One region of the Anoxybacillus sp. P3H1B genome, then DNA from elsewhere that is predicted to be linked to it. Evidence: riboswitches for the same ligand, from Rfam matches in the RefSeq annotation. Region 1 holds a riboswitch; each other region holds the start of a gene.

Region 1 (7,835 bases):
TCGTCCATATGATTGAAACGGATTTAGAAATTCTGCAAGATTTAGCGATTCTCGCTGAGCGCCGCCTTTCATGGGCCGCGCAATATCAAATCGGCGATATGGTTGAAGAATTCTCGCAATCTCTTCGGGCCGAGCTTGATTATACGATTGAAGCGAGGAATGCTGATAAAATTTTTCAGCAATTTAAACAAGATCCTAGCATTTATGTTCCAAAAGTATTTTGGGAGTATTCAAGCAAAAAAGTGCTAACGATGGAATATGTGGAAGGAATCAAACTTAACGAGTTGGAGCGGCTGAAGGAAAGCGGATATGACTTGAAACATTTGGCCGAACGTCTAACCAAGGCAATTTTGCAGCAAATTTTAAGAGAAGGGTTTTTCCATGGAGATCCTCATCCCGGCAATCTATTCGTATTGCCGGGGGAGGTGATCGCTTTTATTGATTTTGGGATGATCGGGCGTCTGACGCCAGATATGAAATATCACTTTTCTTCGTTAGTGATTGCTTTAATGCGTCATAATACAGATGGGATCATTAAATCGCTGTATCAAATGGGGCTTGTTCCTGAGCATGTCGATGTATCGCGATTGCATGAGGATATCGAACAATTAAGAGAGAAATACTACAATGTTCCGCTCAGCCAAATCAGTCTTGGCGAGGCGCTTCATGATTTGTTTCATGTTGCCTTTCAACACTCTATTCGCATTCCGAAAGATTTAACCCTTCTGGGAAAGACGTTGCTAACAGTGGAAGGCGTAGCAGAGCAGTTAGATCCGGAGCTGAACATTCTCAATATTGCTGAACCATTCGGCCGCCAGCTATTAAAGGAGCGCTTGCATCCTAAACATCTAACCGAAGAAGTGTGGAAGCGCGTGTTCAATTATGGAGAAATGTTGCTGGACTTCCCTAAGAACATGAAGGAGTTAACGGCATTTATTAAACAAGGAAAGCTGCATTTGAAAATGGATATTCCTGAATGGCCGCTTTTTTTAAAAAAATTAGATCAAATTAGTAATCGCTTATCGTTCAGTATTGTGCTGCTGTCCTTCAGCATTATTATGGCAGGGATTATTATTGGCTCTTCTTTAGGTAGGCAATCGACTTTGCTTTGGAAAATTCCAGCAATTGAGATTGGGTTTGGTATCGCCTCTTTGATGTTTTTATGGCTGTTATATTTAATTTATAAATCCGGACGGTTTTAGCTGTTGACCTAATCGCTGGTGGTGGATTACTTGTTTTATTTCTCGTGCTGTATAAAATGGAGAACCACGGTTAGAGGATAGGCCGCTGACTTGTCTCGGTCACGCCAAAGCGTGCTGTCGAAACCTGCTTATATAGGGACTGCCTGCAGAGGCTCGACTAGAATGTGTTACGATAATAATTTTATGTAAACAATCAGGTGTGCTGATGATCCAATAAAAACCATTGGCATTACTTGATTCCAAGCTTTTCTGCCGTAGTCGGCAAGCAAATGACTTGCCGACTGGGCATGCATATGGCAGAAAAGCTTGTGTCTAGCTCAATCATTCCATATTTTTAGTAAAATGATCATCCACACTTGCGGGAAACCATATTAGTTCTTCTTATTTCACCGTTCCTCTGTTTTTTTTTGACGGATTTTGCAGGATTTTTTTTCAAAATGTCAAAAGGATTTAATAGACAAAGAAAAATGAGGGAAGGGAAATTAAATGAAGACAGCAGATTTATGTGATCAATTTTTGTCGGAGCTGCAAGTGTGCCAATTACCGTTGCATTCTTATGGCGGAAAAACAGAGTTTTCCGGACCGATTGCCACTGTTGAGGTATTCGAGGACAATGTGCTCGTTCGCGAAGCGCTAGAAACCATTCCGGCAGGCACGGTGTTAGTTGTTGATGGAAAAGGTTCGCGAAATTGTGCATTGCTCGGAGATCGTCTGGCACAAATCGCTTGTGAACGAGGACTTGTAGGCGTGATTGTCCATGGTTGCATTCGCGATTCAGCTGAAATTGCGCAAATGCCGCTTGGCGTAATCGCTCTTGGGACATGCCCTGTCAAAAGCAAAAAAGAAGGGAAAGGGGCGCGTGATCGCGTTCTTGAATTCGGGGGCGTACATTGGGAGCCGGGCGCGCATGTGTATGTTGATAGCGATGGAGTTGTTGTCGCTAAAACAAAACTGTTCGAAAAATAAAAATGGTTGACTTTTTTCGAAAATTCATCATATCATTGTGGAGGAACAACTGAATCATTGAATCGTTTGCTAAAGCAAGTAAGGTGCCTTTCTCTATTGGGACAGGCTTAAAAGGGAAGTACGGTGAAAAGCCGTCACGGTACCCGCCACTGTGATGAGGAGCTTCATTGCATCATGTCACTGAAGGAAACTTCGGGAAGGCGCAATGAAGCGATGATTCTAAGTCAGGAGACCTGCCTTATTTGCTCGGCCGGATACCTACGGGATTATAGGTAGACGTGCGGGGGAATGGTATACATATGCATTTGTGATTGGCCGTATGCATTTTTCTGCACCTCTATCGATAGAGGTGCTTTTTTATTTCATCAAAAAGGAGAGGATCGGTGTGACAACGTGGAATTTAACTGGAGTAAAGCATCACATATTGATCTGTAACGGCGGCAGCTGCATGCGAAAAGGCGGAGAGGAGGTGACAATCGCCATTCGTGATGAAATTGCGCGGCTGGAATTGGACAGCACTGTACACACAACGAGAACGCGCTGCAATGGCCGCTGTAATGATGCGTGCGTCGTAATCGTGTATCCGCAAGGAGTTTGGTACAAGGGGGTGACGCCGGATAAAGGAAGAGAGCTTGTCCAAACACATTTAAAAGATGGGGATCCTTTAAAAGATATTGTCACCTATCAGTATGGAGAAGATGGATTATCGATGTGCCATCCAACAGCTGCGGTTGGCATTACTAAAAAAGCTAGCATCAAGGAGGAGAGGGTATGAAGCAATGGAAGTTTCTGCTGCTGCTATGTGGCCTTGTTGTTTATTTTACTGTCAATAGCGGCACACCAGCCTATGCTATGCATATTATGGAAGGATTTTTGCCGATGAAATGGGCGCTATTTTGGTGGATTGTTTTTCTGCCGTTTTTCATCGCAGGAGTGCGAGCGCTGATGAAGATCACAAAGCGCCATCCTGAATTAAAATTGTTGATTGCGCTTTCAGGAGCTTTTACCTTTGTACTTTCGGCGTTAAAAATCCCATCGGTGACAGGCAGCAGCTCCCATCCGACTGGAGTCGGGCTCGGGGCCGTCTTATTTGGTCCGCTAACGATGACGGTGATGGGGAGCATCGTTCTTTTATTCCAAGCGTTACTACTGGCGCATGGGGGATTGACGACATTAGGAGCGAACGCGGTGTCCATGGCGGTATGCGGTCCGCTAGTAGCATACGGGGTGTATCGTTTAGGAAAAAGGTATAACATTTCGCAGCGATTTGTCATTTTTTTAGCCGCTTTTCTTTCTGACTTGGCCACATATGTAGTTACATCATGGCAATTGGCGCTTGCTTTTCCCGACACAACAGGAGGAGTAGCAGCTTCATTTCTTAAATTTGCCGGAATTTTTGCGATTACGCAAATACCGCTCGCGATCACCGAAGGGCTGCTGACTGTTGTTGTGTGGAACTTTTTATCTACTTACAGCAGTCGAGAGCTGAATCAACTTCAGAAAGGAGCCTAGCAGATGAAGCGAAATCTATTGCTTATTGTTCTTGCTTTTGTATTAGCTGTCGCTCCCTTGCTATTGGTTCGCAATTCGGATTTTGGCGGTACAGATGATCAAGCGGAAAAAGCGATTCAAACGATCGTCCCGGATTATAAGCCTTGGTTTGAGACGATCTTTTCACCGCCGGGTGGGGAAGTGGAAACATTGTTATTTTCTTTGCAAGCCGCGCTTGGCGCCGGGGTGATTGGCTATATTATCGGCGTTTATAAAGGTCGAGCCGGTCGAAGAGATGAAGCGGAATGATTCGGCATTTTGACATGATTGCCTATCATAATCGTCTGCGCCGTCTGCGGCCTGAACAAAAGACTTTATTCTCTTTTCTCTTGCTTTTGAACACTATGGTAGGAAGCAGAGGAACGCATCTTTTTATTATTTTCTGGCTAGCCATATGGACGATTGGGTATGCAGGTGTTTCTTGGAAAGTATATGTAAAAACGTTGGGAATGGTCATCCTTTTCCTTTTAATTAGCTGGCCGATTTTGCTTATTTCCCTTGATTCATGGCACATATCCGTGAATCGAGGAAATATTCCGACAGCAATCGATGTATCGCTGCGCTCCATTGCAGCATGGTCGTGCTTATTTTTCCTTTTAGTAACAACGCCGTTTCCAGAGTTGCTCTATGTATTAAAAAAACTGAAAATACCATCCGTTATGATTGAATTACTATTTTTTATGTATCGATTTGTCTTTGTGTTTGAGCAGGCGGCGGAGGAATTGTATACGGCGATGAAAGCACGCAACGGCGGCAGTCATTGGCGGCATGGCGCCATGCTTATTTTTCAGCTTTGGCAAAAAGTATGGGGCGCTTACCATGCTTTATTGCTCGCATTACGGGCGCGCGGGTTTTCCGATGAGCTTGTCTATATTCAAAACGAAACGCGTGGTGTATGGAGCAAGCGCTATATTGTAGAGGCGATTGCCGGAATGGGGGTACTCATATGGATGAGATGATCGAGAGGAAAAAAAGATGTTGAGATTAGAAGAGGTGTATTACCAATATCCTCATGGCCAAGAAGTGCTGAAGGGAGTGTCTCTTCAGATTTTCAGAGGGAAAAAATATGCGCTTATTGGCCATAATGGCTGTGGGAAAACGACGTTATTTTTGCATATGAACGGGCTGTTGCGCCCCAATCGCGGATGCATCTATTGGAAAGAGCAAAAAATGGATGACCGGCGCCAAACGATTCAACAATGGCGCCGAGAGGTAGGCATTGTTTTTCAAAATCCAGAACATCAGCTTTTGGCTCCTGTTGTGAGAGATGAATTAGCCTTTGGCTTGCATCAGCTGGGGCTACATGAAGCAGAAATCAATCAGGAAATCGCCAGAACGGTTCGTGAATTTGGCCTGCAATCATGGATGGACAAGCCTGTCCACCATTTAAGTCTCGGCCAAAAAAAATGGCTGACTCTTGCTTCGGTGATGGCCATGAGGCCGCATTTGCTAGTGTTAGATGAACCGACAGCCTATTTGGATCTCTTACAAACAGAGCGATTGGTAGAAAAAATCAATGATATTCATCAAGCAGGAACAACGGTATTCATTGCGACTCACGATTTTGACTTTGTTTTGAAATGGGCTGACATCGTCTTTGTGATGCATGATGGGCAAATTGTGATGCACGGGGAACCGCAAGAGCTGTTTGCACGGCCGAGCGTACTGCAAGAATACCGTCTCGGCATTCCGCTGCTTGCTTCCGTTTGGAACGCCCTTTTTCCCGAAGACGCAAAAATCCCTCGCGATATTTGCGAGCTGAAGCAACGATTAGGCGAAAAAGCAGAATGGTACGCGAACGCGCTTTTTTAAGATTCTTAAATGCTTTAAATCAGACTAAATCATAAACGGTTAGCCAGTTTGCTAGGTTCCCAGCCTTCTAGAGTGATAGAGGCATCATTTTATAGTTTTGATGGCTGAATTCTTGAGCCGCAAGCCGCTTTCAAACATTGATGAACTTTGGAAGCGTTGCTATCTGACCTTTTGCTGACATAATCTCGGCTGTCGTCTTGTTAAACCTTCATGGCTAAAGGAGAAGGCTGAATCATAAAGAAAGAGGTGAAACAATGCAAGGAAAATTATTGGTCATCGGATTTGGGCCGGGCAGTGCCGACCACATGACGAAACGGGCACGACAAGCGATTGAAGAAAGTGATATTGTGATTGGCTATAAGACTTACATCGAGCTTGTGGCGGATTTAATAGGAGAAAAGCCGATTATCAGCACAGGTATGACAGAAGAGGTGAGCCGAGCGCAGGAAGCGGTGAAATGGGCGGAAAAGGGCAAGAAAGTAGCGGTTATTTCAAGCGGCGATGCAGGAGTGTATGGCATGGCGGGACTTGTATATGAGGTATTAATTGAGAAGGGATGGACAAAAGAAAGCGGAATAGAAGTCGAAATCATTCCCGGAGTTTCTGCCATCCATTCATGTGCAGCGCTATTAGGGGCCCCTATTATGCACGATGCTTGTACCATTAGCTTAAGCGATCACTTGACGCCGTGGGCGGTGATTGAGAAACGGATTGAAGCAGCGGCGATGGCCGATTTTGTCATTGCTCTTTATAACCCAAAAAGCGGAAGGAGAACGAGGCAAATTGTCGAAGCTCAGCGCATTTTGCTGCGCTACCGTTCTCCACAAACCCCTGTTGGTCTGGTGAAAAGCGCATACCGCCCCCGGCAGAATGTGGTTATGACAGATCTAGAACATATGCTGGAACATGATATAGGTATGCTAACGACTGTCATTATTGGCAATTCATCGACATTTGTGCATGATGGGCTGATGATTACGCCGCGCGGATACCAGCGGAAATATAGCTTGGATAAGCTGGAGCAGCGGCTAAAACCGCACGAACGGCTGCGCAAGGAGGCCGAGCCGTGGGCGCTCGATCAAACAGAAGAAACAGAGAGTGTGCGCAAAACAGCGGAAGAAGCCCTGCAAAAAGTGGCCATTCGTCAATACGAACAAGCGAGAGCAATCGAGGAGATTTTTGAACTGGCAGTAAGTCCGGGAGTCGCGAATAAGGCCTTTACGCCACAGCAAATGCTGCTGATTGCTGAAATGGTCGGGAACCGTGGCAAGATGATGTATACACCGGATCATTATTTAAAGCTGGAAATGTTGACAGACCGTCCTGATGACATGGTTCGAAAATTGAAGGAAGCAGGTCTTGTTGTCATGCCGATTGGCAACGTATTAACCGTTAAAGCATGCGATTTTTGCGATGGTGAGAAAAAAGAGGGGATTCCATACGCTGAACAGCTGCACGAAAAGCTGGGAGGAATGGCGCTGCCAAAAGAGCTAAAGCTGGGAATTAACGGCTGTGGAATGGCGTGCTACGGAGCGGTAAGAGAAGATATAGGCATTGTCTACCGCAAAGGCGCGTTTGATTTATTTTTAGGTGGAAAAACGATTGGGAGGAATGCCCATCCTGGGCAGCTTGTGGCAGAGGGGATACCGCCTGAGCAAATCGTTCCTGTCGTCATACAAATTATTCAAGAATATAAGGAACACGGGCATCCTAATGAAAGATTCCATAAATTTTTCCAAAGAGTAAAAAAAGCAGGAGGTTTTGTTTACCAAGAACCTCGCACCAATCAAAAAATCGAAGTTTCGGCGTGTGGAGAATAGGGGGAAAAAAGAGTGAAGGCGATTTTATTTGTAGGACACGGAAGCCGGGATCCGGAAGGGAACGAACAAGTCATCCAATTTGTGGAGCGTTTGCGTCCCCAAGTGGATGCTCGCTATCATATTGAAACATGTTTTTTAGAGTTTGGCTTGCCGACGATGTTGGAAGGAATGAAACGCTGTGTTGAAGAAGGAGCAGATGAAGTGATCGTCATTCCGATTATTTTGCTTGCGGCTGGCCATTCCAAGCTACATGTTCCAGCTGCAATCGATGAAGCGAAACAGCAATATCCGCATGTCACCTTTATATATGGTAGACCGATTGGCATTCATGAGCAAACATTTACTATTTTAAAAGAAAGATTGCAAGAAATTGGTGAAAATGTGGAAGCTCCTGATCCTAATACCGCTATTTTGCTGCTTGGACGTGGGGGCAGCGATCCTGATGCCAATAGCGATTTATATAAAATCGCACGGCTGTTTTGGG
Region 2 (7,835 bases), on a different contig from region 1:
ATAAACCGAAAAGCAAATAATCCCACCATTCATAACTTAAAGCCTGTAAAAAACATGGGCGGAGACAAGTCGGTGAACTTGCCTCCGCCGCACCAAAACGCAACCAAGCGGCGAACAACTAGCTGCTTTCGACTGCTCCCTTTTCAATTATTCATTCCGTCCACTGAAACGTTCTTGCTTCTCGCTTCTGTCCATTTTTTCCATTTGAAGCTATCCATATCAAGCAAATCAAACATCGTCCCTTCTCAATCTATCCTCTTTGCCGCTCATATAACTTTAAATGATGATACACAGCTTTAAGCAACGGGGTAGTGATTTGATGCTGCTTCGCTAGTTGAAGCAAATATCCTTGCAAATGATCGACTTCGACCATTTGCCCTTTTTCCATATCGCGCTGCATGGAAGATTTCATTTGCGGCGGCATGCTATTCATTTGCGCCCATTGTTTTTCCTCAATGCCGTCTTCAATTGGGGCCCCGTGCGCTCTCATAATGGCTCCGATTTCTTTCAATAAAGCTAAAAGAATTTCTTGCCCGTATTCTCCTGAGCACACCAGACCCATCGGAACACGGAATAATGTCGTCACACCAGACATCGCTGCAATAAATAAATATTTGTGCCACATATCAGTGACAATTTGTTCACTCAACTCAAATCGTGCATTGCATGATGAAAACAGATCATCAAGTCTTTTCACCCGTTGGGTAATCTCACCTGACCATTCACCGAACTTGACAGTGTGAGTAGGACTTGATTGAATAATCGTTCCATCTTCTGCAAGGGTTGTTTCAATAAAACAAAGTCCTCCCAATACGTTCTCTTTTCCAAACTCCTGCCAAAGCAAGTCCATGTGCGCAATACCATTTAATAGCGGTAAAATAAGCGTTCCTTCTCCTACATATGGCTTGACATCGCGAATGGCTTCAGGCAAATGATACGCTTTGTTAGAAAAAATGACAACATCAAACGGTACTGCTTCCTCTGCGGCAACAAGCAGCTTGGGAGTTAGCTGTGCGTCACCATGGACACTGCGAATGACAAGCCCTCGTTTTTCTAATTGCTGTTTTCTTTTTTCGCGAACAAGAAACGTGACATCTACTCCTTTTTCCAGCAGACGACCGCCAAAATAACCGCCGACTGCTCCAGCCCCCACTACTAATATACGCATCTTTGATTCCTCCTTAGCAGATTGGATGAAACGTCCCTAAACCGACAATCCTTCACCGATAAAACAAAATAAAGGCTCCATAAAAAAATCCTATCATGTTCTCTGGCATTTCTAAACAGCAAAGAAAGAGAAAAGGGAGATCAGAATCCCCCTTTTTTCAGCAACACCGAGATACTTTTCCACCTTTGGCGTTATATCTTGCATCTTGTGCCTCGCAAAAAAACTCCTTTCGCGACTTAATCGGTTCTCCCGGGTGATGCGTTTTCATATGTTCAACATAACGTTCATAATTCGGCACCCCAACAAGCAAATCGAAAAATTGCCGCCGATATTTGATCATATTTGCTAGAAGCTTACGCATAATGCTTAACCCCATTTCCATCATCCCGTGGAATATAAGGAGCTTCTTTAAGAGGTGTTGCTTTATTATTCAATACTTTAATCCAAATGTTAATCGACGAAATGAGCACAGCTAAAACGACGAGCATAAAAATGCCGCATAACGCTGCATCTACATAATCATTCATAATAATTTGCCGCATTTGCGCTTCTGTCGTCGCTGGTGCTAAAATATTGCCTTCGTTTAGCGCATTTCTGAATACTTTCGCATGTGATAAAAATCCAATTTTAGCATCCGGATGGAACAATTTTTGAAATCCAGCTGTCATCGTTACAACTAATAGCCACACTGTTGGCACTAACGTTACCCATGCGTATGCCTTTTTCCCCATCTTAAATAAAAGAGTCGTTCCTAATAAAAGGGCGATACCAGCAAGCATTTGGTTGGCAATACCAAACAGCGGCCATAATGTATTGATTCCGCCAAGCGGATCAATGACTCCTTGATAGAGGAAATATCCCCATCCGAGTACACATAAAGCCGTTGCAATAATATTGGCCGGCAATGAATCGGTTTTAGCAAATGGTTTATAAAAATGTCCGATAATATCTTGAATCATGAAGCGGCCAACACGCGTTCCCGCATCAATCGTCGTTAAAATAAATAGCGCTTCAAATAAAATCGCAAAATGGTACCAAAAAGCCATAAATGCTTTTCCACCAATCACTTTTGAAAGGATCACTGCCATCCCAATAGCCAAAGTCGGTGCACCGCCTGTACGCGATAAAATCGTTTGCTCCCCTACATCTTTGGCCAACTCTGTCAATGCGTCTGGGGTAACGACAAATCCCCAAGATGAAACCGTTTGGGCAGCCTGGACTACATCTGTGCCAATAGCAGCTGCTGGACTATTAATCGCAAAATAAACCCCTGGTGTTAGCACGCATGCTGCGACAAGAGCCATTACCGCTACAAACGACTCCATAAGCATCGCCCCATATCCGATTGGGCGGGCATGACTTTCGAGTTCGATCATTTTTGGCGTCGTTCCGGAAGAAACAAGAGCATGGAATCCAGAAACAGCTCCGCACGCAATGGTGATAAATAAAAATGGGAATAAATTTCCTGAAAATACAGGTCCTGTTCCATCCACGAATTTGGTCACAGCAGGCATTTGCAAATCAGGTGCAACAACAAGAATACCAAGCGCTAGACCAACGATCGTTCCGATTTTAAGAAAAGTGCTTAAATAATCGCGCGGCGCTAGCAATAGCCATACAGGCAACGCCGAAGCCACAAATCCATAAGCAATCATTAAAAGAGCAATTGTCTCCCCTTTAAATGTAAACATATTGGCTAATGTCGGATGTTCAGCCACATGCTGTCCCGCAATAAGGGAAACAATCAGCAGAACAAAACCGATCAATGAAGCTTCCCCTACGCGGCCTGGCCGCAGATAGCGCATGTAAATTCCCATAAAAATCGCAATCGGAATCGTTGCCGCAATGGTAAACATTCCCCACGGGCTTCCTACAAGCGCTTTCACAACCACCAACGCTAACACGGCTAATAAAATAATCATGATACCTAAAATCCCAAGCATAGCAACAAGCCCTGTGAAGGAGCCCATTTCTTCTTTAATCATTTCACCAAGTGACTTTCCGTTGCGGCGCATTGAAGCAAACAAAATGACAAAATCCTGTACCGCACCTGCTAGTACCACACCGACTACAATCCAAAGCGTGCCCGGCAAATATCCCATCTGTGATGCCAAAATAGGGCCAACAAGCGGGCCAGCTCCTGCAATAGCAGCAAAATGATGTCCGAATAACACCCATTTATTCGTCGGCACATAGTCTTTTCCATCATTCATCACTTCAGCTGGTGTTTTGCGATTATCATCCAGCTCAAATACTTTCTGCGCAATAAATTTGCTATAAAAACGATAAGCCACTGCATATACACACACCGCTGCCACAATGAGCCAAATCGCATTAATCGTTTCGCCGCGGTGCAGAGCCAATACCGCAAAGCCAATGGCTCCAATGATCGAAATCAATCCCCAAATCACGATTGATTTAACCGCTTTCAAAATCCTCTCCCCCTTTGCACTAAAAAATTATACTCTACTCACAGCGATTATACTAACTATTCTGAAAAGTTACCCAAATATTTTCTTAACATGAACAAAACTAGACATAACATGTCAAATTACACACCTAACATGCACCATTTTCAAATTCCCGATCTCAATAGGAACAAAATGTATATTTTCAATAAAATGTAATTATATAAACTGTAAAAAGCGGAAATGATAAAAATAAGGCAGGGCTCTTTTTCTATATACGAGGCGATATAGGATATAGTCGATGATCAACAAATAAAATCCATTAGTAAAGGGTTAAGAAAACGTGAAAGCAATTGAACGGTTGTTATGGAGTATTGCTTTACCAGGATTCGGACAGCTTTTGAATCAAAAGTATTTCAAAGGAACCATCTTTATTTTATTAGAATTTATTGTAAACTCTCAATCCCGATTTAATGAAGCCATTCGCCTGAGCTTTTTGGGAAAAACAATCGAAGCAACCCAAGTCATTGATTTTCAATGGCTTATGTTTTATCCGTGTTTGTATTTTTTTGCAATGTGGGATGCTTATAAAGATGCTGACGGTGGTCGCTCTCCTTACGCTTTTCTTCCATTCGTTTTTTCAGCTTATTTTGTCACAGTTGGACTGATGTACTCTTCCCGCGTTACCATCTTCGGCATTTTTTTTGGACCAATTTGGCTGCCAATGCTCTCAGTTATTCCTGGTGTGCTCACCGGTTTACTGATTCGCTCGCTGCTTATTAAATTTCTCCCACTTCAAAAATAAACGCGCCGATCGAGCGCGTTTTTTATTTTTCCACTTCAGAAATATTATAGTTGAATTTTCCATTGATTTATTATATGATGATACCAGTGCAACTAACAAACACAATATATTGTATCGAAGAATAAAAACAAAAACTATATATAGTAGAACAAACCACAAGTAAAGGTGTCCCTTAGGACTTAATAGGGAATCTGGTGTAAATCCAGAACTGCCCCCGCAACTGTATGTGCGGACGAAATGGAAGCTCCACTGTATACGAAAGCTTATACGGCGCGTATACGGGAAGGATCCAAAGTAGGAAGAAGCACAAGTCAGGAGACCTGCCTTGCTTGTTTCGTTTCACATTCTTCGGGGAGGGAGAAGATGAAGCGATGGTTTAAGAAGGGAAGTTTTATTCCTTTTTATACTATCGTTTCATCCACTCAATCCGGAGTGGATTTTTTTATTGGAAAGAGGAGGAGCCGATAATGACGTTTACTTTTCAAACCGTTTCTCAAGAAGAATTGATTGCCTGGATTCATGATCTTACAAATGAATTTCCTCATCTAGACACATCCGAATATATCAAGCGTGTGCTTCGCATGATTCAAAACAAAGACACTGCGTCCTTCGAACAAATGGCAAATGATTGCATTCTTGAGGGACTTTCATATATTAGCGAAGCAGAACCAGACTGGACCTTTGTTTGCGCCCGCATTTATTTACAGAAGCTTTATCACGAAGCAGCTCAAAATCGCGGTTATCATCCAAAAGAACGCTACGGTGATTTTTACGAGCTGGTCGCTTCTCTCGTTTCCAAGGGAGTTTACAACCATTCTTTGCTTGATGATTATGAAAAAGAAGAAATTAAAGAGATTGGAGCGATCATCAATCCAGAAAAAGACAAGCTATTTACCTATATCGGTCTCCGCACGCTTGCAGATCGCTATCTTGCCCGTGATTATGAAAGAAATTTATATGAACTGCCGCAAGAGCGCTTTCTCATCATCGCGATGACATTGATGGCCAAAGAGCCAAAAACGCAGCGACTTGCCTTTATCCGAGAAGCATACTGGGCATTAAGCAATTTATATATGACGGTTGCCACTCCGACTTTAGCCAATGCAGGAAAAAACTATGGTCAGCTATCAAGCTGCTTTATCGATACGATTGATGACAGCCTGCAAGGTATTTACGACAGCAATACCGATATTGCTAACCTTTCCAAGGCAGGGGGCGGCATTGGCGTCTATCTCGGAAAGATTCGCAGCCGCGGCAGCGATATTAAAGGATTTAAAGGGATTTCATCCGGCGTGATTCCATGGATGAAGCAATTGAATAACACCGCTGTCAGCGTCGATCAGCTTGGCCAAAGAAAAGGAGCCATCTCTGTCTACTTAGACGTGTGGCATAAAGATATTTTTGCTTTTTTAGATGCCAAATTAAACAATGGCGATGAACGGATGAGGACACACGATTTATTCACAGGCGTTTGCATCCCTGATTTATTTATGGAGCAAGTAGAAAAACGCGGAGATTGGTATTTATTTGATCCACACGAAATACGACAAATCATGGGATTCAGTCTAGAAGACTTTTATGATGAAGAAAAAGGGGACGGCAGTTTTCGTCAAAAATATTGGGAATGCGTTCAAGAAAAGCGCCTTTCAAAAGAGAGAGTTCCAGCTATTGAAATTATGAAAAGCATTATGCGCAGCCAGCTAGAATCAGGCACACCATTTATGTTTTATCGCGATGAAGTGAATCGAAAAAATCCGAACTCACATCTCGGCATGATTTATTGTAGCAACCTTTGCACTGAAATTGCCCAAAATCAAAGCCCGACCGTGATGGAAAAACAATATGTAAAAGATGGGAAAATCATCATTGAAAAAATCCCTGGCGATTTTGTCGTCTGCAACCTATCATCGATCAATTTAGCTAAAGCCGTTATGGACGATGTGCTTGAACGGCTCGTCCCTATTCAAATGCGCATGCTTGATAACGTGATTGACTTAAACCAAATCCCTGTTTTGCAGGCACAGTTGACAAATCAAAAATATCGGGCTGTCGGACTAGGCACATTTGGATGGCATCATTTGCTCGCTTTAAAAGGCATTCGCTGGGAATCAGAAGAGGCCGTTTATTATGCGGACGAGCTTTATGAACAAATTGCTTATCTCACTATTCAAGCAAGCATGGAGCTTGCTCAAGAAAAAGGCAGTTACCCAGCGTTTTCTGGATCTGATTGGCAGACAGGGGCCTATTTCGATAAACGTGGCTACAACACTTCCAAATGGATTCATCTGAAAGAAAACGTAGCTAAACATGGAATGCGCAACGGCTATGTGATGGCGATTGCTCCCAATGCTTCGACATCGATTATTGCCGGCAGTACCGCCAGCATTGATCCGATCTTTTTGAAGATGTATGCCGAAGAAAAAAAAGATTATAAGATTCCAGTTACAGCGCCAGACTTAAACGAAAAAACAACTTGGTACTATAAATCAGCCTATCATATTGACCAGTATTGGAGCATTCAACAAAACGCGATGCGACAGCGCCATATTGACCAATCCATCTCATTCAATTTTTACGTAATGAACACCATTAAAGCAAAGGATTTATTAGCCCTTCATCTTGCCGCTTGGAAATCCGGTTTAAAAACAACCTATTATGTTCGTTCAACATCAAGCAACATTGAAGAATGTGAATCATGCGCAAGTTAATATAAGGAGGAGTTATGATGACATCTGCTTTAACGAAACGAATCATTATGGACCCTGAAGCGCCCAACCGTTCCACGCGAATCATCAACGGACGATGCTCGAATGTGCTCAATTGGGACGATATTGCCTATCCTTGGGCATATGCTAAATATAAACGAATGCTCGCCAATTTTTGGACACCATTTGAAATTAATATGTCCCAAGATGTCAAGCAATTTCCATTATTAACCGCACGTGAACAGGATGCTTTTTTAAAAATTATCGGCCTGCTAGCCTTACTTGACAGCATCCAAACAGATTATGCAGGAAAGGTTGCTGATTACATTACCGACTCAAGCATCAACGCGCTGATGATCATGCTGGCTCAACAGGAGGTCATTCATAATCATTCTTATTCTTACGTACTTTCTAGCCTCGTTCCAAAACAAAAGCAAGATGAGGTATTTGAATTTTGGCGAAATGAGCCTATATTGCGGAAAAGAAACGATTTTGTCACAAACGGATATAAAGAATTTGCCGAGCAGCCAAATGTAGAAAATTTATTAAAATCCATTGTCTATGATGTCATTTTAGAAGGCTTATTCTTCTATTCCGGCTTTGCTTTCTTTTATAACTTGGCACGCAATCAAAAAATGGTGGCCACAAGCACTATGATTAATTATATTAATCGCGATGAACATATCCATGTCGACTTATTCGCAAAAATATTCCAAGAGGTTCTGCGCGAATATCCAGAATATCGGACA
Region 3 (7,835 bases), on a different contig from region 1:
CCGTATCTATGCCAATGTTAACATGTCAATAAGATGATTATCCTCATATAGAGGAAAATGATAAATAACAGAAACTGAGATTTATTTCATAAAACAAAAAGATAGAGCCGAAACGAAATCGGCTCTATTTTGTGCATCCAGATGGGATATAAGGCTATAAACGGTTGACTGCTGAACGACACACCTTTTTCACTTACATTTTCCATCTCTGCTTTCTTTTCTTCCTTAACATATACCGTTCCTCCGCATCCCTGTATTGCTGTTTTTCCTCTTCTGTTTCTGGGATCACGGCTGGCACAGAAGTTGGTTTTCCTGATTCATCTAACGCAACAAATGTTAAATAGGCATGAGCTGTTACTCTCCTTTCTCCTGTCAATAAATTTTCCGCCTCTACTTTCACAAATACTTCCATTGATGTTCGATGGGCCCATGTTACATAGGCCTCTAAATAAATGGCTTCTCCTGCCTTGATCGGAGCAAGAAAATCTACAGAATCGCTTGAAGCTGTCACCACTGGCTTCCGGCAATGCCTCATCGCCGCAATACAAGCAATTTTATCAATATATGCCATAACTTTTCCGCCAAAAATAGTATGATGATGGTTCGTATCTGATGGGAGCACTAAATCGGTTAATAGTGTCCGTGACTCACTTGCTCGTTTTGACTGCGTCATAGCGTTTTCCTTCCTCCCATTCTTTTTTCTCTTCCAGCAATCTCGCACGCACCAACTTGGCAGCAGCCACCATATTTTTTAAAGAGGCTACTGTCTCTTGTTCTTTCCGCGTTTTTAGCCCGCAATCGGGATTGACCCAAAATTGTTCCGGGTTCAAGACTTGCAGAGATCTTTCAATCATTTCCGCCATTTCCGCTACAGACGGAACTCGCGGACTATGAATATCATAAACGCCTAATCCAATTCCTTTCGGATATGTTTCTTTTTCAAAAACAGAAATCATTTCACCATGGCTTCTGGATGTTTCAATTGAAATTACATCTGCATCCATTTGATTGATGACAGGCAGATAAGACGAAAAATCACAATAGCACATATGAGTATGAATTTGCGTCTCATCCTTTACAATGGAAGTGGCTACACGAAACATCCGTACAGCCCACTCTAAATATTCCTGCTTCTTTTCTTCTTTTAGCGGAAGTCCCTCAAGCAAAGCGGGCTCATCCACTTGAATGACTGAAATTCCTGATTCCTCTAGTGCTTTGATTTCGTTTCGCAACGCAAGGGCAATTTGCTCCGCTACTTTATGTCGAGGCAGATCATCACGAACAAATGACCAATTTAAAATAGTGACAGGACCTGTGAGCATTCCTTTAACTATTTTTTCTGTTAACGATTGTGCGTATACACTTTCCTTAACCGTCATCGGCTGCAAAAATTCGACATCGCCGTATATAATCGGCGGGCGAACGCAGCGCGAACCATATGATTGCACCCATCCATTTTCAGTAAAGGCAAAGCCCCCTAATTTTTCGGCGAAAAACTCGACCATATCGGTTCTTTCAAATTCACCGTGCACCAAAACATCTAATCCTATTTTTTCTTGAATATCGATCCATCTCTTAATTTCTGCTTCAATAAAGCGCTCATATTGCGGCTGGCTCCACTCGCCTTTTTTGAGCTTTTGGCGCGCTTTCCGCACTTCTGCTGTCTGTGGAAAACTGCCAATTGTCGTCGTTGGCAATATTGGAAGCTGGCTTATTTCTTGCTGCTTCTTTTGCCGTACCAAATAGGATGATGCTCTCTCAAGCTGCGCCTTCGTTAGGTTCTCGCACTCCTTGTGCACGTTCGCATTATATCTTGAAGCATCCTTTTTCCATAAATGAAGCGCTTGTTGATTTTGAGCATAATAATGAGCGCGCTTTCCTTCGCCATCGATGAATCGTTCTGTTAAATACACAAGCTCCTCCAGCTTTTCATCAGCAAATGCCAGCATCTGCTGCAAGTTCAAAGGCAATGTTTTTTCGTATGTTGTCGTAACAGGGACATGCAGCAAGCTATTTGATGGCTGCAGCCATAACCGTTCAGATGGGACAGAATGCAAAATTTTTTCCACGAGACGGCTGGCTGCCGACAGGTCGGTCCGCCAAATATTGCGTCCATCAATCACCCCTGCCGCTAGCACTTTATCTTCTGGAAAACCGCTCTTCGATAAATGGCGCAAATTTTTCTCTAGGCCATAAACAAAATCAAGGCCAATCCCGCTAACAGGAAGCTTCATTAGTTCTTCATACCAGTCTACTGCCTCAAAGTATGTCTGCAACATCATCTTTAAGTTAGGAGCAGCTTGAGGCAACCGCTCATAAACAGATACAAATTCCTCCATCTCTTTTTTGGTTAAGGAAGTAGCAAGAATGGGTTCATCAATCTGTATCCATTTTACCCCCTCGCGCTCCAGCTCCTTTAGTATTTGCTCATAAAGCGGAAGCAGCAATGATAGAAAATAGGAAAATTGCTTTTCATCATAGCCTTTGGAAAGCTTCATAAACGTATAAGGTCCGATCAAAACAGGCTTTCCTTCAACTCCTAATTTCTCCTTCGCTTCCCGAAAATCCTTTAATGGTTTGTTTTCTGTTATATGCAGGCGGGAGCTTTGTTCCTTGCTCCATTCTGGAACAATGTAATGATAATTGGTGTTAAACCATTTCGTCATTTCGCATGCTGGTGCTTTTTCATTGCCGCGCGCCATCGCGAAATAAACTGAGAGAGGAACCTCTCCCCCCTGATAATCGAAACGTTCAGGAATGAAACCAAACATAGCCGCTGTATCAAGCATATGATCATAAAGGGTAAAGTCGCCAACCGGCACAAGATCAATCCCTATTTCCCGCTGCTTTTTGATATGGTTTAGACGAATGGACTGCATCGTGTCCAAAAAAATTTTTTCGTCTATCTCTCCATTCCAGAAAGATTCTAATGCTTTTTTCCACTCTCGTTTTTCCCCAATACGTGGATAGCCAAGATTGCTTGATTTCATTTCCTCACTCTCTCCTATCATTTTATTTTTATCGTTTTTCCACTCTCTACCTGATCTTTAGGCGGGACTTGCCTGATAGGAAATCTATGTTGTCCATTCGATGGCTCGGTTTCCCGTTCATCCTTCCAGCTGAGTTGCTCTTCTCCTCACATCTCCCCGCATTCACCGCGATTTGACGTCATATTTCTTTTTCCGAATAATAAAAAAGCATTCCTAACGCTCCAACGGAAGCTAGAAATGCCATAAAAAAGGATTAATCCCTTTGTCCATGATGAACACCTCCCTATCCTCCGTAGGTAAAAGCAGTGTTGTCAGAACAGGCAGGTCTCCTGACTTAAGGATCATTGCTTTCCGCTCGCCTTCCCAATCTTTGATCAGTGGCAGTAAAGCGGAAAGCTCCTCTATTACAGTGGCGGGACCGTGCCGGAATCTCACCGGTCTTCCCTTTTCATCCGCAGGGAGCCTTGGACTGGGCCATTTAGTCTTGACTCACCTTTGGAACCTGTTCCCACATTTATTTTCTTGTTCGCCAAGAAAAAAACGCTTCAAACCTCCATTCTAAGCCTGTCATGAAGTATCAGAAAAATTTTACAATAACCCTATCATTCTTCGAAAAAATTGTCAAGGAGATTAAGTCTTCTGATTCATGGCGCAAATCTAATTTCGACAGAAGTCGATCGCTTTTATTAAGATTAACCATTCAAAAAGAGCATTCCAGTTTCAAAGCGTAACAAGTATCAACCAATAAGCTGTAGACCGTGTTGTTCGAATGCTCAACCGTCGAAATCGGAGCATCACCTTCTCATTTTTCATCCTTAAGTTATATCTAGATAACTTTCATGATCGAACACTGTCGGAAGCAGCCCAGGCCACCTGTTAGAAAGTTAAGAATTTTTTTGTTTTCGTCTCAGAAAAAATATGATATAGTGAACTTGAAAATTGAATAACTTTGGTTAGGATCAGGTATCGGTAAGCAAAAGAGCGCTTGACCGGTTTAAAAGGGAAGTTCGGTGCAAATCCGACGCTGTCCCGCAACTGTAAATGGGAGCAACCTGCCAAAACCACTGTTGAATGCTTGACATATCAACGGGAAGGGGCTAGGAAGCGATGAACATAAGCCAGGAGACCTGCCTGATTCGGTCCACACCAAAAACCTACGAGGATAGGGGGTGTTGAGGAAGCGGAAAAAACATATGTTTTTTTGTATATGTTTTTCATAGGGGATCGTATGCGCTTTTTCAGCATCTTCATTTGCGAAGATGCTTTTTTTATTTGCTTCAAGCGCATGTCCATCATTCGAATCGTATTGGAACTTGAGAACGAAAGGACAGACATCATGCACAACACATTCGGAACAAAGCAATATTTTTTGGAAGCGTTTAAGCAAACGGTCATGAACAATTTTACAATACATCCACCCGTTTCTTTAATGGATCTGTACGATCATTATCAATCGGAAATTGCCGTCCGCCTCCCTTTGTCAGAACAGCCATCATGCCGTGCTAATTTGCAGCAAGCATATCAAGAAATACGACAAGAACTTGTTTTCAGCAAGGAGTCGGCCGACGAAAGCAAATGATTTTAAATTAAGGAGGGATCTTTTTGGAATTTCGTCCAGGATTAGAAGAAATCATAGCGGCTGAAACGAAAATTTCATTTCTTGATGTGGAGAATGAAGAAATCGTCATCCGGGGATATGATCTGATCAAGCTTGTAGAAACCAAAACATATACCGAGGCAGCACATCTGCTTATTGAAGGAAAACTACCGTCACAGCCAGAAAAAGAGCGCTTTGAAATGCAGCTTCACACACAAAGAACACTGCCGCAAGAACTGGTGAAAATTTTGAAGCAGCTGCCGCAAACTACCCATCCGATGGATGCACTGCGAACCGGTATTTCCGTTTTAGCCAGCTTTGACCCACATCTCGATGAACGAACAGAAGCGGCTAATAAAGAAAAAGCGATTAAGCTTTTGGCTCAAGTACCTGCCATTATTGCAAGCAGCCATCGCTTGTTGCATAACCAGCCAGTCGTTCCATCGCACCAAGAACTCTCTTACAGCGCCAATTTTCTATATATGCTGACAGGGAAGCAACCAAGCGAGCTGGAAGTGAAAATATTTGACCGTTCGCTCATCGCTTATATTGAACATGAGCTGCCAAACTCGACATTTACAGCGCGGGTCATTTCCTCCACCCACGCCGATTTGTACGGAGCATTGACAGGGGCTGTGTCATCGTTAAAGGGGCATCTTCATGGAGGAGCCAACGAGGCCGTTATGTATATGCTCAAAGAAGCGGAATCGCCAGAAAAATACAAACAGCTGCTCTATCAAAAGCTAGCCAATAAGGAACGAATTATGGGATTTGGTCATCGCGTATACATGAAAAAGATGGATCCACGAGCCTTGCTTATGAAAAAGGCGCTTCAAGAGCTTAGCGAAGTCCGCGGCGACACGACTCTGCTCGAAATGTGCGAGGCGGGAGAAACAATTATGAGAGAAGAAAAAGGACTCTATCCAAATCTAGATTACTATGCTGCTCCTGTCTATTATTTGCTTGGTATTCCAATTGAGCTTTACACACCGATTTTCTTTAGTGCCCGAACCGCCGGCCTTTGCGCCCACGTGATTGAACAGCATAACAATAACCGGCTATACCGCCCTCGCGTCAAATATGTCGGAGAGCGCCACCTGCAAGTGAACTGAAAAAGCAGATTAAACGCTCACCCGAAGAGGAATTGGGGCCAGCAATTCCTCTTCTTTTTATCATAATATAAATGGAGTCTAGAAAGGAAGAGATTCATGAGTGAAGTTTTAATAAAAAATAATGAAAAACAACAAACAGACGAATTGCTTGTTCAAATTGCGGATTATGTTCTTAACGGAAAAATCGAAAGTCATGAAGCATTCGAAACAGCTCGCTATGTCCTATTGGACACGTTAGGCTGCGGCATTCTTGCACTCCGCTATCCGGAATGCACAAAACTGTTAGGCCCCATTGTGCCAGGGACCGTCGTTCCTAACGGCTGCCGCATTCCCGGAACTTCTTTTGTTCTTGATCCCGTCCAAGGTGCATTTAATATCGGCTGCATGATTCGCTGGCTTGACTATAATGATACATGGCTAGCTGCGGAATGGGGACACCCTTCTGATAATCTCGGGGGCATCTTAGCCGCTGCTGATTACGTAAGCCGCCGCAATATTTCGCAAGCAAAAAAGCCGCTGAACATGAGCGATGTGCTGAAAGCGATGATTCAGGCCCATGAAATTCAAGGAGTGCTTGCACTGGAAAATAGTTTAAATCGCGTAGGATTAGACCATGTACTCTTCGTTAAAGTGGCGTCGACAGCTGTTGTCACCAAGCTTTTCGGCGGGGGACGCGAAGAAATAATCAATGCCCTATCGAATGCTTGGCTCGATAACTCCAGCCTGCGTACATATCGTCACGCCCCAAATACAGGATGGCGAAAATCGTGGGCTGCTGGAGATGCAACAAGTCGAGCTGTTCGTCTTGCACTCATGTCTTTAACAGGTGAAATGGGATATCCAACTGCTCTTTCCGCACCAAATTGGGGATTTGAAGATGTGCTATTCAAAGGGCAAAAGTTGAAGCTTGCTCGTTCTCTTGGATCATATGTAATGGAGAATGTTCTTTTCAAAATTTCTTATCCTGCTGAGTTCCATGCCCAAACAGCAGTCGAGTGCGCCATTGAGCTCCATCCTGAAGTGAAGGATCGCCTGGACGAAATTGAGGAGATTATCATTACAACCCATGAATCAGCCATCCGCATTATTGATAAAACCGGGCCATTGCATAATCCTGCCGATCGCGACCATTGCCTTCAATACATCACAGCGGTCGGTCTTATCTACGGAGATTTAACGGCTGATCACTATGAAGACGAAATCGCGAAAGATCCAAGAATCGATGCGCTTCGCGAGAAAATGACCGTTATCGAAAATAAACAATACAGCCGTGACTATCTTGATCCAGAAAAGCGTTCGATTGCTAACGCCGTACAAATTCGCTTTCAGAATGGCAGCGAAACAAGGCAAATCGTCCGCGAATATCCGATCGGACATCGTTTCCGCCGCCAGGAAGCAATCCCTAAGTTATTAGAAAAATACACGAAAAACCTTGAAACACGTTTTCCAAAAAAACAGATTGACCGCATCTTAGACATTTCTCTCGATCAAGACCGGCTCGCAGCTACCCCTGTACATGAATTTGTCGATTTATTTGTCATTTAATCATTTAAAAATACTAAAGCAGGTTTCTCTTGAAGCTAGGAGAAAATGAATGCTTATGCCTTGAAAAATTCATTGGAAAGGGAGGGAGCTCCTTTGGTTTGGATTGTCGAACGTGAATCAACACAACACGAACTTGCCGAACGATTTCGCTATTTAATGAACGCCCCGGAAATTTTGCAAATTCCAGGCGCTCATGACGGAATGGCGGCCCTTATTGCCAGAAAAGTCGGCTTTCAAGCTCTTTATTTATCAGGAGCAGCGTTTACCGCCAGCCGTGGGCTTCCTGATTTAGGCATTATTACTTCAGAAGAAGTGGCACAGCGAGCACGAGAGCTAGTTCGTGCGACCAATTTGCCGTTGCTAGTGGATATTGATACAGGGTTTGGCGGCATTCTTAACACGGCACGCACAGCAAAAGAAATGGTGGAAGCACGTGTGGCTGCCGTGCAAATCGAAGATCAGGAACTGCCAAAAAAATGCGGCCATTTGAATGGTAAGAAGCTCGTTTCTCCAGAAGAGATGGTACAAAAAATTAAAGTGTTGAAGGAAGTAGCCCCTTCACTTGTGGTCGTGGCTCGCACCGATGCGTAT

The links. Region 1 has a riboswitch for cobalamin ahead of AT864_RS12040 (ferredoxin). Riboswitches for the same ligand answer to the same signal wherever they lie in the genome.
Region 2: it holds a riboswitch for cobalamin, as region 1 does, so the genes downstream of both, AT864_RS07825 (ribonucleoside-diphosphate reductase subunit alpha) here and AT864_RS12040 (ferredoxin) in region 1, are expected to answer to the same signal.
Region 3: it holds a riboswitch for cobalamin, as region 1 does, so the genes downstream of both, metE (5-methyltetrahydropteroyltriglutamate--homocysteine S-methyltransferase) here and AT864_RS12040 (ferredoxin) in region 1, are expected to answer to the same signal.

Annotation. Positions count from the first base shown of each region.
Region 1 is NZ_LPUG01000019.1:33,134-40,968, forward strand. It holds gene ubiB (2-polyprenylphenol 6-hydroxylase) at 1-1,202, shown strand, start outside; gene rraA (ribonuclease E activity regulator RraA) at 1,689-2,168, shown strand; cobalamin riboswitch at 2,233-2,424, shown strand; gene AT864_RS12040 (ferredoxin) at 2,554-2,943, shown strand; gene AT864_RS12045 (energy-coupling factor ABC transporter permease) at 2,940-3,680, shown strand; gene AT864_RS12050 (energy-coupling factor ABC transporter substrate-binding protein) at 3,684-3,968, shown strand; gene cbiQ (cobalt ECF transporter T component CbiQ) at 3,965-4,678, shown strand; gene AT864_RS12060 (energy-coupling factor ABC transporter ATP-binding protein) at 4,695-5,531, shown strand; gene cobJ (precorrin-3B C(17)-methyltransferase) at 5,786-7,351, shown strand; gene AT864_RS12070 (sirohydrochlorin chelatase) at 7,364-7,835, shown strand, end outside.
Region 2 is NZ_LPUG01000012.1:98,170-106,004, reverse strand. It holds gene AT864_RS07845 (ketopantoate reductase family protein) at 251-1,168, opposite strand; gene AT864_RS07840 (YbdD/YjiX family protein) at 1,326-1,529, opposite strand; gene AT864_RS07835 (carbon starvation CstA family protein) at 1,522-3,600, opposite strand; gene AT864_RS07830 (hypothetical protein) at 3,920-4,381, shown strand; cobalamin riboswitch at 4,528-4,724, shown strand; gene AT864_RS07825 (ribonucleoside-diphosphate reductase subunit alpha) at 4,849-7,089, shown strand; gene AT864_RS07820 (ribonucleotide-diphosphate reductase subunit beta) at 7,107-7,835, shown strand, end outside.
Region 3 is NZ_LPUG01000010.1:88,855-96,689, reverse strand. It holds gene AT864_RS04000 (acyl-CoA thioesterase) at 194-673, opposite strand; gene metE (5-methyltetrahydropteroyltriglutamate--homocysteine S-methyltransferase) at 648-2,990, opposite strand; cobalamin riboswitch at 3,292-3,472, opposite strand; cobalamin riboswitch at 3,935-4,140, shown strand; gene AT864_RS17845 (hypothetical protein) at 4,327-4,569, shown strand; gene mmgD (citrate synthase) at 4,593-5,699, shown strand; gene AT864_RS03985 (bifunctional 2-methylcitrate dehydratase/aconitate hydratase) at 5,796-7,244, shown strand; gene prpB (methylisocitrate lyase) at 7,338-7,835, shown strand, end outside.